3 regions of the Amycolatopsis sp. NPDC043885 genome follow, and region 1 is predicted to be linked to each of the others. Evidence: riboswitches for the same ligand, from Rfam matches in the RefSeq annotation. Region 1 holds a riboswitch; each other region holds the start of a gene.
What was found. A riboswitch is a leader RNA that binds a small molecule or an ion and turns the genes downstream of it on or off. The one in region 1 is predicted to bind S-adenosylmethionine.
Positions count from the first base shown of each region.

Region 2: it holds a riboswitch for S-adenosylmethionine, as region 1 does, so the genes downstream of both, thrC (threonine synthase) here and AC069I_RS13080 (methionine ABC transporter ATP-binding protein) in region 1, are expected to answer to the same signal.
Region 3: it holds a riboswitch for S-adenosylmethionine, as region 1 does, so the genes downstream of both, AC069I_RS31420 (aminotransferase class V-fold PLP-dependent enzyme) here and AC069I_RS13080 (methionine ABC transporter ATP-binding protein) in region 1, are expected to answer to the same signal.

Region 1 covers NZ_JBWKEA010000003.1:43,360-46,624, reverse strand. Annotated here, with positions in the region: gene AC069I_RS13090 (GNAT family N-acetyltransferase) at 1-242, opposite strand, end outside; gene rsmA (16S rRNA (adenine(1518)-N(6)/adenine(1519)-N(6))-dimethyltransferase RsmA) at 283-1,119, shown strand; SAM riboswitch class I at 1,367-1,457, shown strand; gene AC069I_RS13080 (methionine ABC transporter ATP-binding protein) at 1,670-2,680, shown strand; gene AC069I_RS13075 (4-(cytidine 5'-diphospho)-2-C-methyl-D-erythritol kinase) at 2,800-3,265, shown strand, end outside.
Region 2 covers NZ_JBWKEA010000009.1:185,315-188,579, reverse strand. Annotated here, with positions in the region: gene rpsT (30S ribosomal protein S20) at 49-309, shown strand; gene holA (DNA polymerase III subunit delta) at 362-1,345, opposite strand; SAM riboswitch class I at 1,481-1,613, shown strand; gene thrC (threonine synthase) at 1,627-2,892, shown strand; gene AC069I_RS25660 (ComEC/Rec2 family competence protein) at 2,910-3,265, opposite strand, start outside.
Region 3 covers NZ_JBWKEA010000014.1:47,729-50,993, reverse strand. Annotated here, with positions in the region: gene AC069I_RS31430 (potassium/proton antiporter) at 1-1,027, shown strand, start outside; gene AC069I_RS31425 (M23 family metallopeptidase) at 1,159-1,842, shown strand; SAM riboswitch class IV at 1,971-2,085, shown strand; gene AC069I_RS31420 (aminotransferase class V-fold PLP-dependent enzyme) at 2,118-3,265, shown strand, end outside.

The DNA of each region.
Region 1 (3,265 bases):
AGCCTTCCGTCGCTCAGATCGCACACGGCGAGGCTGGTGCGGGGATCGGGCGGATCGGACTTGATCGTGGTGAGTTCGCGCGCCGTGGATTCGGCGGCGGCTGTGGTCGGGGTGCCGAAGTAGGGCCCGTTCGTTTCGTGCCAAGGCCGCGCGGGATCGAGTAAGTCGAGGAGCGGCCCGAGGTCGGACGGGCGCCATTCGCGCAGCCGGACTTTTTCCCCATCGAGTGCGACGTCGTCCACCGGCCAATCGTGGCTTACCGGACCTGGTTACGATCGTCGGGTGACTGAACTGCTCGGTCCTGCGGAAATCAGGGCGCTGGCGGCCGAGCTGGACGTACGTCCGACCAAGAAGCTCGGTCAGAACTTCGTGCACGATCCCAACACGGTGCGCCGCATCGTCGACCTTTCGGGGATCGGCGAAGGGGACGTCGTCCTGGAGGTCGGGCCGGGCCTCGGCTCGCTGACACTCGGGCTGCTCGCGACCGGCGCCGAGGTCGTCGCGGTTGAAATCGACCCTGTCCTGGCGGGGCGGCTGCCGAGCACCGTGGCAGAACGAGGCGGGGGCGAAAGGCTGACGGTCGTCGGCGCGGACGCGTTGCGGATCACCGCGGACGATCTGCCCGCGCGGCCGACGGCGCTCGTCGCGAACCTGCCGTACAACGTCGCCGTTCCCGTCGTGCTCCACCTGCTCGCCGAACTGCCGTCGCTGACCAGCGGTCTCGTAATGGTCCAGACCGAGGTCGCGGACAGGATGGCGGCGGGTCCGGGAAGCCGGACTTACGGCGTTCCCAGCGTCAAGCTCGCCTGGTACGGGAAGACGCGCAAGGTCGCCGCGGTGCCCCGGGCGGTGTTCTGGCCCGTTCCGAACGTCGACTCCGCCTTGGTCGCGTTCGAACGGGGCGACGTGGTGTCGTCCGTGGATCGGGAACGGCTGTTCGCGGTCGTCGACGCCGCCTTCTCGCAACGGCGGAAGACCTTGCGTGCCGCGTTGGCGTCGTGGGCCGGTTCCGCCGAACGCGCGGGGGAACTGCTCGAAAAGGCGGGTATCGACCCCAAGACTCGCGGGGAGCAGCTGGACGTTCATCAGTTCGCCCGGATCGCCGCGGCCGCCGGCTGACCACGTGTCGCAGGTGTGACCGGAGCCGCGCGAACGGCGGCAGGCCAAGGCCGCGCACCTGCGTGATTCCTCCTCTCGATTCGGCGTGGGCGGACCTCGTCTTAGCAGGCAGCGCGCCTGTCGTGACGTAGATACGCCTACTGGCGTCTCATAATATGGACTTCCCATCCTGTATGATGGACGCGACCAGACGTGTGATCTGCGCCTACGCGCTTGCTTTCATCCAGTGGGATCGGTTTTACTCAATAAGCCATCCCGAGCGACTGAGAGACCTGGCTCGCCGAAGTCGCAGCAACCACCCTCCACAGGGCAGGTGCTACCGCCAGGACCGATGGAGGCTGTGCCTAATGAACAGGGTCACCCACCCGCTCCTGCTGACCAGGCGACGTGTCGTCGATGAAGGTCGCCGCACGGTAAGTGCGTGTCGACGCTCCACCGTTACTGCCTGAGTCCTTTCCCTTATCTCTGAATCCGTTCGTTTCCCGGACGGTTACTCGGTGACGGTTGGCGCGCTCGAAAGAAGCAGCGCCCCATGTGCATGGAGCCCTTCGTGATCACTGTCGAAAACCTGTCCAAGTCCTTTCCCCTCAACGGAAATCCCGTCGTCGCACTGCGCGATGTGAGCGTGGACATCCAAGCAGGCTCGCTGTTCGGGGTCGTCGGTCCGGCGGGCTCCGGCAAATCGACCCTCGCCCGGTGCATCGGTCTTCAGGAGCGTCCCGACCGCGGCGTCGTCCGTCTCGACGGCCTCAACACCGGGACACTCGACGGACGCCGGCTCCGCGAAATCCGGCGCCAGGTCGGAGTCGTGAGCACCAAGCCGGAATTGCTCGCCGAGCGCACCATCGCCGGCAACATCGCTTCGCCGCTCGAGCAGCTCGGCCTCGACGGGCCGCAGCGCCGCAACCGGGTCGGCAACCTGCTCGACCTGGTCGGGCTCACCCCCCGTGCGGGGCAGCGACCGGGCGACTTGTCCGCGGGGCAGCTGCGCCGCGTGGCCATCGCCAAGGCGCTGGCCGCCGGGCCGTCCGTGCTCCTGGCCGACGACCCGACCGCGGGCGTGCAGCCCGAGGAGTCCGGCGCGGTCCTGACCGTGCTCGACCGCGCGCGCGCCGAGCTCGGCGTCACCGTGCTGCTCACCACTCCCGACGCCGGCGTGGTCCGCCGTGTCTGCGACGACGTCGCGGTTCTGGAGGCCGGCGCGATCATCGAACGCGGAACCGTGCTCGACCTGGTCTCCGACCCGAACAGCCGGACCGCGCAGGCGCTGCTTCCCGCCATCGAAACCGGGCGGGCACAGGCCTCGAAGTACGACCGCGCGGTGGACGTCGTGCTCGTCGGCTTCGCCTCGGTCGGTGCGCTGCTGCCGGAGGCCGCCGGTCGCTTCGACGTCGAACTCGCCACCATCGGGGGCGGCCTGACCCGGATCGGCGACACGCCGGTCGGCCGGTTCCGCCTCGGGGTGCGTGGTGAGCGCGCGGACGCCGCGCTCGCCTGGATCGCCGAACGTGGCGGCCACGTGACCCACCCGGTCCGCGGGCCGCAGGGTGTCGCCGCCTGATTTCTCCGCGAACGGGCCGCTCAGGACGAATTTCGTCCGGGCGGCCCGTTCGCGTCCGACCCGTCCGTTCTCTTTCTCCTGGTGACAGCGCAAGTGGAGCGGCCACGTAGGCTTGACGCGTGCTCGCCGTCGTACCGCCCCCAGTGACCGTCAGGGTTCCCGCCAAGGTCAACCTGCACCTGTCGGTCGGTGACGTACGCCCGGACGGTTACCACGAGCTGGTGACCGTGTTCCAGGCGCTTTCCCTGACCGACGAGGTGACCGTCGCGGTCACCGAGGACCCCGGTGTCGAGGTCTACGGCGAAGGTGAAGGTTCCGTACCGACAGGAGCCAACAACCTCGCCTGGAAGGCGGCGCAGGCGTTGGCGGCCCACGTCGGCAAGGCGGACGGCGAGTCCAAGGTCAGAGTCGTGTTGCGCAAAGGCATCCCGGTCGCGGGCGGGATGGCCGGTGGCAGTGCCGACGCGGCCGCGACGCTGGTGGGGCTCGCGTCGCTTTGGAAGCTCGACATCTCCCGGGACGAACTGGCGGGTATCGCCGCGAAGCTCGGTAGCGATGTACCTTTCGCGCTCTACGGCGGGACAG
Region 2 (3,265 bases), on a different contig from region 1:
TCACAGCGCGGCGGTGAAACCACCGAGAGATTCAAGAGGAGCGCCCCCGTGGCCAACATCAAGTCGCAGATCAAGCGCATCACCACCAACGAGAAGGCGCGTCAGCGCAACCAGGCGATCCGGTCCTCGGTGAAGACCGCGATCCGCAAGTTCCGCGAGGCCGCCGACGCCGGCGACAAGGCCAAGGCCCTGGAGCTGCAGAAGGACGCGGCCAAGAAGCTGGACAAGGCCGTGACCAAGGGCGTTCTCCACGCCAACCAGGCCGCCAACAAGAAGTCCGCGCTGGCGAAGCGCGCGAACTCTCTCTGATCGGCTTTCGAAGGGCCCCGGCGACGCGCGTCGCCGGGGCCCTTCGCCGTGTTCAGCGGCTTGCGCCGTGGGCGGCGACGACCTCCAGGACGGCGCGCTCCAGCGCGTACTCCGGGTTGGCCGCGACCCCTTTGACCTCGGCGTTGAGCCGGGCGACCACCCGCATCGCGGTGGCGAGCCCGTCCTGGCCCCAGCCGCGGGCCTGCCCCTGGGCCTTGCGCACCTTCCACGGCGGCATCCCCAGCTCACCCGCCATCTGGTTCGGGTTCCCGCGACCGGCACCGGACACCCGCGCGATCGTCCGGACGGCGTCGGCGAGGGCGTCCGCGACCAGCACGTGCGGTACGCCCAGCTGCATCGCCCAGCGCAGCGACTCCAGCGCCGCCGCCTTGTCCCCGGCGACGGCCTTCTCCGCGACGGCGAACCCGTTCACGTCCGCACGGCCCCGGTGGTAGCGCCGGACCGCCTGCTCGTCGACCGTTCCGCCGGCGTCCGCGACCAGCTGGGTCGCCGCCGACGACAGTTCACGCAGATCCGAACCGACCGCGTCGATCAGCGCGAGCACGGCCGCACCGTCGATCTTCCCGCCGACCCGGCGGACCTCGTTGCGGACAAAGGATTCCCGCTCCGCGGGCTTGGTCAGTTTCGGGCACTCGACAACCTCCGCACCGGCCTTCTTCAAGGCAGCGGGAAGCCCCTTCGCGGCCTTGCTCCGGCCGCCTCCGCTGTGCACGACGACAAGCACGATGCCGTCGGCGGGCGCCTTGACGTAGGCCATCACCCCGTCGGCTAGCTCCTGCGAGATGTCGTGCGCGGACTCGAGGACGATCACCCGGCCTTCGGCGAACAGGGAGGGGCTGACCATCTCCGCGAGGGCTGGGACTGTGAGGTCCGACACCCGGATCCGGGTGAGATCCGCCGTCGGGTCGGCCGCCTTGGCCGCGTCCGAGGCGCTGCGGACCGCGCGTTCGATCAGCAGCTCTTCCTCACCGAGAACCAGGACCAGCGGCGATGGGGCGGAAGCTTGCGTCGTCACGGTGACGATCCTGCCACTCCTCCTCTCGTGTGCTTTGTCCGGTGATGTGTTGCGGGCACTGTGGCCCCACCTGAGCCTCATGTCGTACGGTGTTGGCGAGGCGACGCGATCATGCGCGTGCCGACAATCGAATACCGCTCATCCAGAGGGGCAGAGGGAACGGCCCGATGAAGCCCCGGCAACCGGCGTCAGCCTGTCATCCCGCGATCGCGGGATAGCTGACGAACACGGTGCCAATTCCGGCCCGCCATGGCGGGGCAGATGAGGAAAGGAACCTCGCGATGACCGCAACCCTCGGCACGACCTCCACCACCAAGACCCCGGATCTCGGACCGGCCGTCGAACTGGTGTCGAAGGAAGAGGGACACCGGCAGCCGCTCGCTCCCGAATTCGTTTCCGCCGAGGATTTCTCGCCGCTCGAAGTCGCCTACGACTTCGGCCGCGTGCGCCGCGAGGACATCGAAGCCGGACCGAAGAACATTTGGCGCTACAAGAAACTCCTTCCCGTTCCCTCGAATGTCGAAGAGATCCCCAACACCGAACCCGGCGCCACCCGGCTCATCCAGGCCGACAGGCTCGCGAAAGCCTTGGGTGTCAAGAAGGTCTGGGTCAAGGACGACACCGGCAACCCCACCCACTCCTTCAAGGACCGCGTGGTCGCCGTCGCTTTGGCGGCCGCGCGCGAGTTCGGGTTCGATGTGCTCGCCTGTCCCTCGACCGGCAACCTGGCCAACGCCGTCGCCGCCGCGGCGGCCCGTGCCGGCTGGCGGTCGGTCGTGCTGATCCCGAAGACCCTGGAACGCGCCAAGATCCTCACCACCGCCGTGTACGACGGTGACCTGATCGCGGTCGACGGCAACTACGACGACGTGAACCGGCTCGCCACCCAGCTCGCCGCCGAGCAGGAGAGCTGGGCGTTCGTCAACGTGAACGTCCGGCCCTACTACTCGGAAGGCTCCAAGACGCTGGCCTTCGAGGTCGCCGAACAGCTCGGCTGGCGACTTCCCTCCCAGATCGTGGTGCCGATCGCCTCCGGTTCCCAGCTCACCAAGGTGGACAAGGGTTTCCGCGAGTTCGGGCAGCTCGGCCTCGTCGACGAGACGCCGTACAAGGTGTTCGGCGCGCAGGCCACCGGCTGCTCCCCCGTCTCGGCGGCCTTCCGCGCGGGGCACGACGTCGTCCAACCGGTCAAGCCGGACACGATCGCCCGGTCGCTGGCGATCGGGAATCCGGCCGACGGCCCCTACGTCCTCGATGTGGTCAACCGCACCGGTGGCGCGATCGAAGACGTCACCGACGAAGAGGTCGTCGAGGGCATCCGGCTGCTCGCCCGCACCGAAGGCATCTTCACCGAGACCGCCGGCGGCGTCACCGTGGCGACGGCCAAGAAGCTCATCGAGACCGGCAAGCTCAACCCGGACGAGGAGATCGTCCTGCTGATCACCGGTGACGGCCTCAAGACCCTCGACGCCGTCGAGGACAAGATCGGCCCCAAGGCCACCGTCAGCGCCTCGGCCGACGCGGTGCGCGAGGCTCTGGGCATCTGAGTTCCCGTCGGCCCGCCTCAAGTACGAGGCGGGCCGCGGGGCTCACCCCGGCGTACCAGGGCGAGGCCTCGCGCGTCGGCGAGGACCGCGGTGTCGCCGTCCGTGTCCGTCCTGGCGACCGACGCGCCGACGGCGGCCAGATTGTCCAAAGTGGACTTGTTCGGATGCCCGTACGTGTTTCCGGCGCCGACGCTCACCAACGCCGCCCGCGGCGCGACGGCGTTGAGGAAATCCGGTGCCGTGTAACGGCTTCCGTGGTGCGGGACCTTCAGGATATCGGCACGCAGTTCTGCCCCCTCGGCCATCAGGTCGGCCTGCGCGGCGAGCTCGATGTCGCCCGTCAGGAGCACCCGGCCCGCCGGGGTCCCGGCGC
Region 3 (3,265 bases), on a different contig from region 1:
GGAGATCGAGTCGGGGATCAACGACGCCCCGGCCTACATCGCCGTCGTCGTCCTCGCCGAGGGGACGACCATCGACTGGTCGCTGCCGCTGCTGGTGGTCTACGAACTCGCCGCCGGGCTGGTGATCGGCCTGGCCTTCGGCTGGGGCGGGGTGTTCGCGCTGCGCCGGGCGGCGCTTCCCGCCACCGGTCTGTACCCGCTGGCCACGGTCGCGGTGTGCGTCGTGGCGTACTCGAGCGGGCAGCTCGCCCACGCGTCGGGCCTGCTCGCCACCTACGTGGCGGCCCTGGTGCTGGGGAACTCGAAGCTGCCGCACCGGTCGGACACGCTGTCCTTCGCCGAAGGGCTCGGCTGGCTCGCGCAGATCGGCCTGTTCGTGCTGCTCGGCCTGTTCGCCTCGCCGAGCAGGATCTTCGAAAGCCTGGTCCAGGGCCTGGTCGCGGGTGCGGTCGTGCTGCTGCTCGCCCGCCCGCTGTCGGTGCTGCTGTCGGCGCTGCCGTTCAAGATCCCCTGGCGAGAACAGGTGTTCCTGTCCTGGGCCGGGCTGCGCGGTGCGGTCCCGATCGTGCTCGCGCTGATCCCGCTGTCGTCCGGGGTGCCGGGCGCGCAGCAGCTGGTCGACGCGGTGTTCGTGCTGGTCATCGTGCTGACACTGCTCCAAGGGGCGACGCTGACCCCGCTCGCGAGAATCCTCGGGCTGGCCCAGCACGCCGAGGCGCACGAGATCGACGTCGACTCCGCGCCGCTCGACGAGATGGGCGCGGAACTCCTGCAGGTCCGGATCCACGCGGGATCGAAGATGCACGGCGTGTACCTGGCCGAACTGCGGCTGCCGGTGGGGGCGACGATCAGCCTCCTCGTCCGAGACGGCTCCGGCTTCACGCCGAACAAGAACACCAGGCTCCAGGAACGCGACCAGTTACTCGTCGTGACGACCGCCGAAGCCCGTGACGCGGCCGAACGACGCCTGCGGGCCGTCGACCGCGCAGGCCGCCTCGCCAGGTGGAAGGGCGAATCCGGCCAGTAGGTCACGAACCGGCACCAGCTGTTCGTCGGTTGATCTCAGAAAATTCTTCCCTTTCGTACTCCCTTTGAATTACTTTCCCCGCAACTGACTCCATCGAATGGGTGAGTGTCACGGGGTAAGGAGTACGTAAGGTGACGAAACTTCCTGTGCGGTTCGCCGGTCTGGGGGCCGCTGTGGCGCTCGTCGGAGTGGTTCTCGCCGCCCCGACTGCGACGGCGGCCGGGGCCTTTCCCGCGTTCGGGCTCCCCTTCGACACGGGCCAGTCGGTCTACTCGGCGGGGATCCACTCGGACAACGGGACGTCCGGAGTGAAGAACGCCATCGACTTCAGCCCCGGGGACAAGACCGTTCGCGCCCCGCTGGCGGGCACGGTCCGGATCCAGCACTGCTCCGGTGGCGACTGGGTGACCGTCGACCACGACGGCGGCTGGCGGACCGGGTACTACCACCTGGAGAACATCGCGGTCACCGACGGCCAGAAGGTCGCCCCCGGCGACGCGCTCGGCCGGACCGGTAACGCGCTGCCCTGTGGTGGCAGCAGCACCGGCGCCCATGTGCACTTCACCCTGTGGACCCTGCCCACGGCGGCCGTGCAGGGCGGCGACTCGCGCGACTTCGGGGTCGGCGCGGGCAACTGGAACGGCCTGTCCTACGACGAGGTCTCGACCAAGGTCGCCGAGGCCTACGGCGAAGCCGTCGACGGCAAGACCTTCGGCGGCTGGCGGTTCACCGCGGGCACCGATCAGTACTCCGGCACAGCGACTGAGGTCTCCTCCCGCGCGACCGTCCCGCTGCCCGGCCGATTCCGGGTCTGACCGGCCGTTGCCCGGCGCGGCGCGGCGCCGGGCAGCGGTTCTTCCCGCTTGCGGAGCACGTGAGCGGCGTCTCAAGATGCGGACGAGGGCTGGCTCGATCGCCCGCTCATCCGCTAACTTCGTTCCTAGGTCACGAGTGTCAGCGTCAAGCCCCGGCTAGCTGACCGGCAACCCTCCTACCGCGGTGGGGTGCCCCGGGTGAGGACCTGGCTCGTCGCGTGGTGCGACGGGCAAGCGCGGGATCCTCGTCGGGTCCCCTGACCCGGAGGATGACGATGACTCTCGCACTCGAACGCACCAGCGCTCCCGCTGAAGTTGCTGAAACCGTTGCCACGCACCAAATCCCGACGGTCGCGTGCGCCGATCTGCGGGTCCCGCTGGTCACCGGCGGCGACATCGGCTACGCCAACCTCGATCACGCGGCGAGCGCCCCCTGCCTGGACAAGGTGCGTGCCGCGGTCGACGAATTCCTGCCCTGGTACGCCAGCGTGCACCGCGGCGCCGGGTTCGCCTCGCAGGTCTCGACCAAGCTTTACGAGCGCACGCGCGGAATCCTGCGCGGCTTCGTCGACGCGCGGTCGACCGACACCGTCGTGTTCACCCGCAACACCACCGATTCCTTCAACCTTCTCGCGCGCAGCCTGCCGAAGCACACGTCGGTCGTCGTGTTCGACACCGAGCACCACGCCGCGCTGCTGCCGTGGAAGGGACCGAACGTCCGCCGGATCGAAACCCCTCGGACCCGCCTCGCCGCGGTGTCCGCCGTGGACGAAGCGCTCGCGGACTGCCCGCAGGGCCCGCGCCTGGTGGTGCTCACCGGAGCGTCCAACGTGACCGGGGAACTATTGCCGGTCAAGGAGATCGCGGCCGTCGCGCGACGGCACGGCGCCCGGATCGCGCTCGACGCGGCGCAGCTCGCGCCGCACCGCAAGATCTCGATCCGCGATCTCGACGTCGACTACGTCGCGCTGTCGGGGCACAAGCTGTACGCGCCTTTCGGTGCCGGCGCGCTGATCGGCCGCGCCGACTGGCTGCGAGCGGCTCAGCCGTACCTCGCCGGTGGCGGCGCGACGAAGCTCGTCACCCGTGACTCCGAAAACCTCGGCGTGGTCTGGAATTCCGGCGCCGAGCGGCACGAAGCCGGTTCGCCCAACACCGTCGGCGTCTACGCGCTCGGTGTCGCCTGCGAGACCCTGGCCGCGAACTGGGGCGGGATCGTCGCCCACGAGGAGGAGCTGCTGGCGCGGCTGCGTCGCGGCCTCGCCGCCATCCCCGGTTTCGCCGAACTGCGGCTGTTCGACGCGCCGGTCGACCGGGTCGGCACGCTCAGCTTCGTCGTCGACGGCTTCGACCCGGGCTGGCTCGCCGCGGTGCTGTCCGCGGAGTACGGCATCGGTGTGCGGGACGGCGCGTTCTGCGCGCA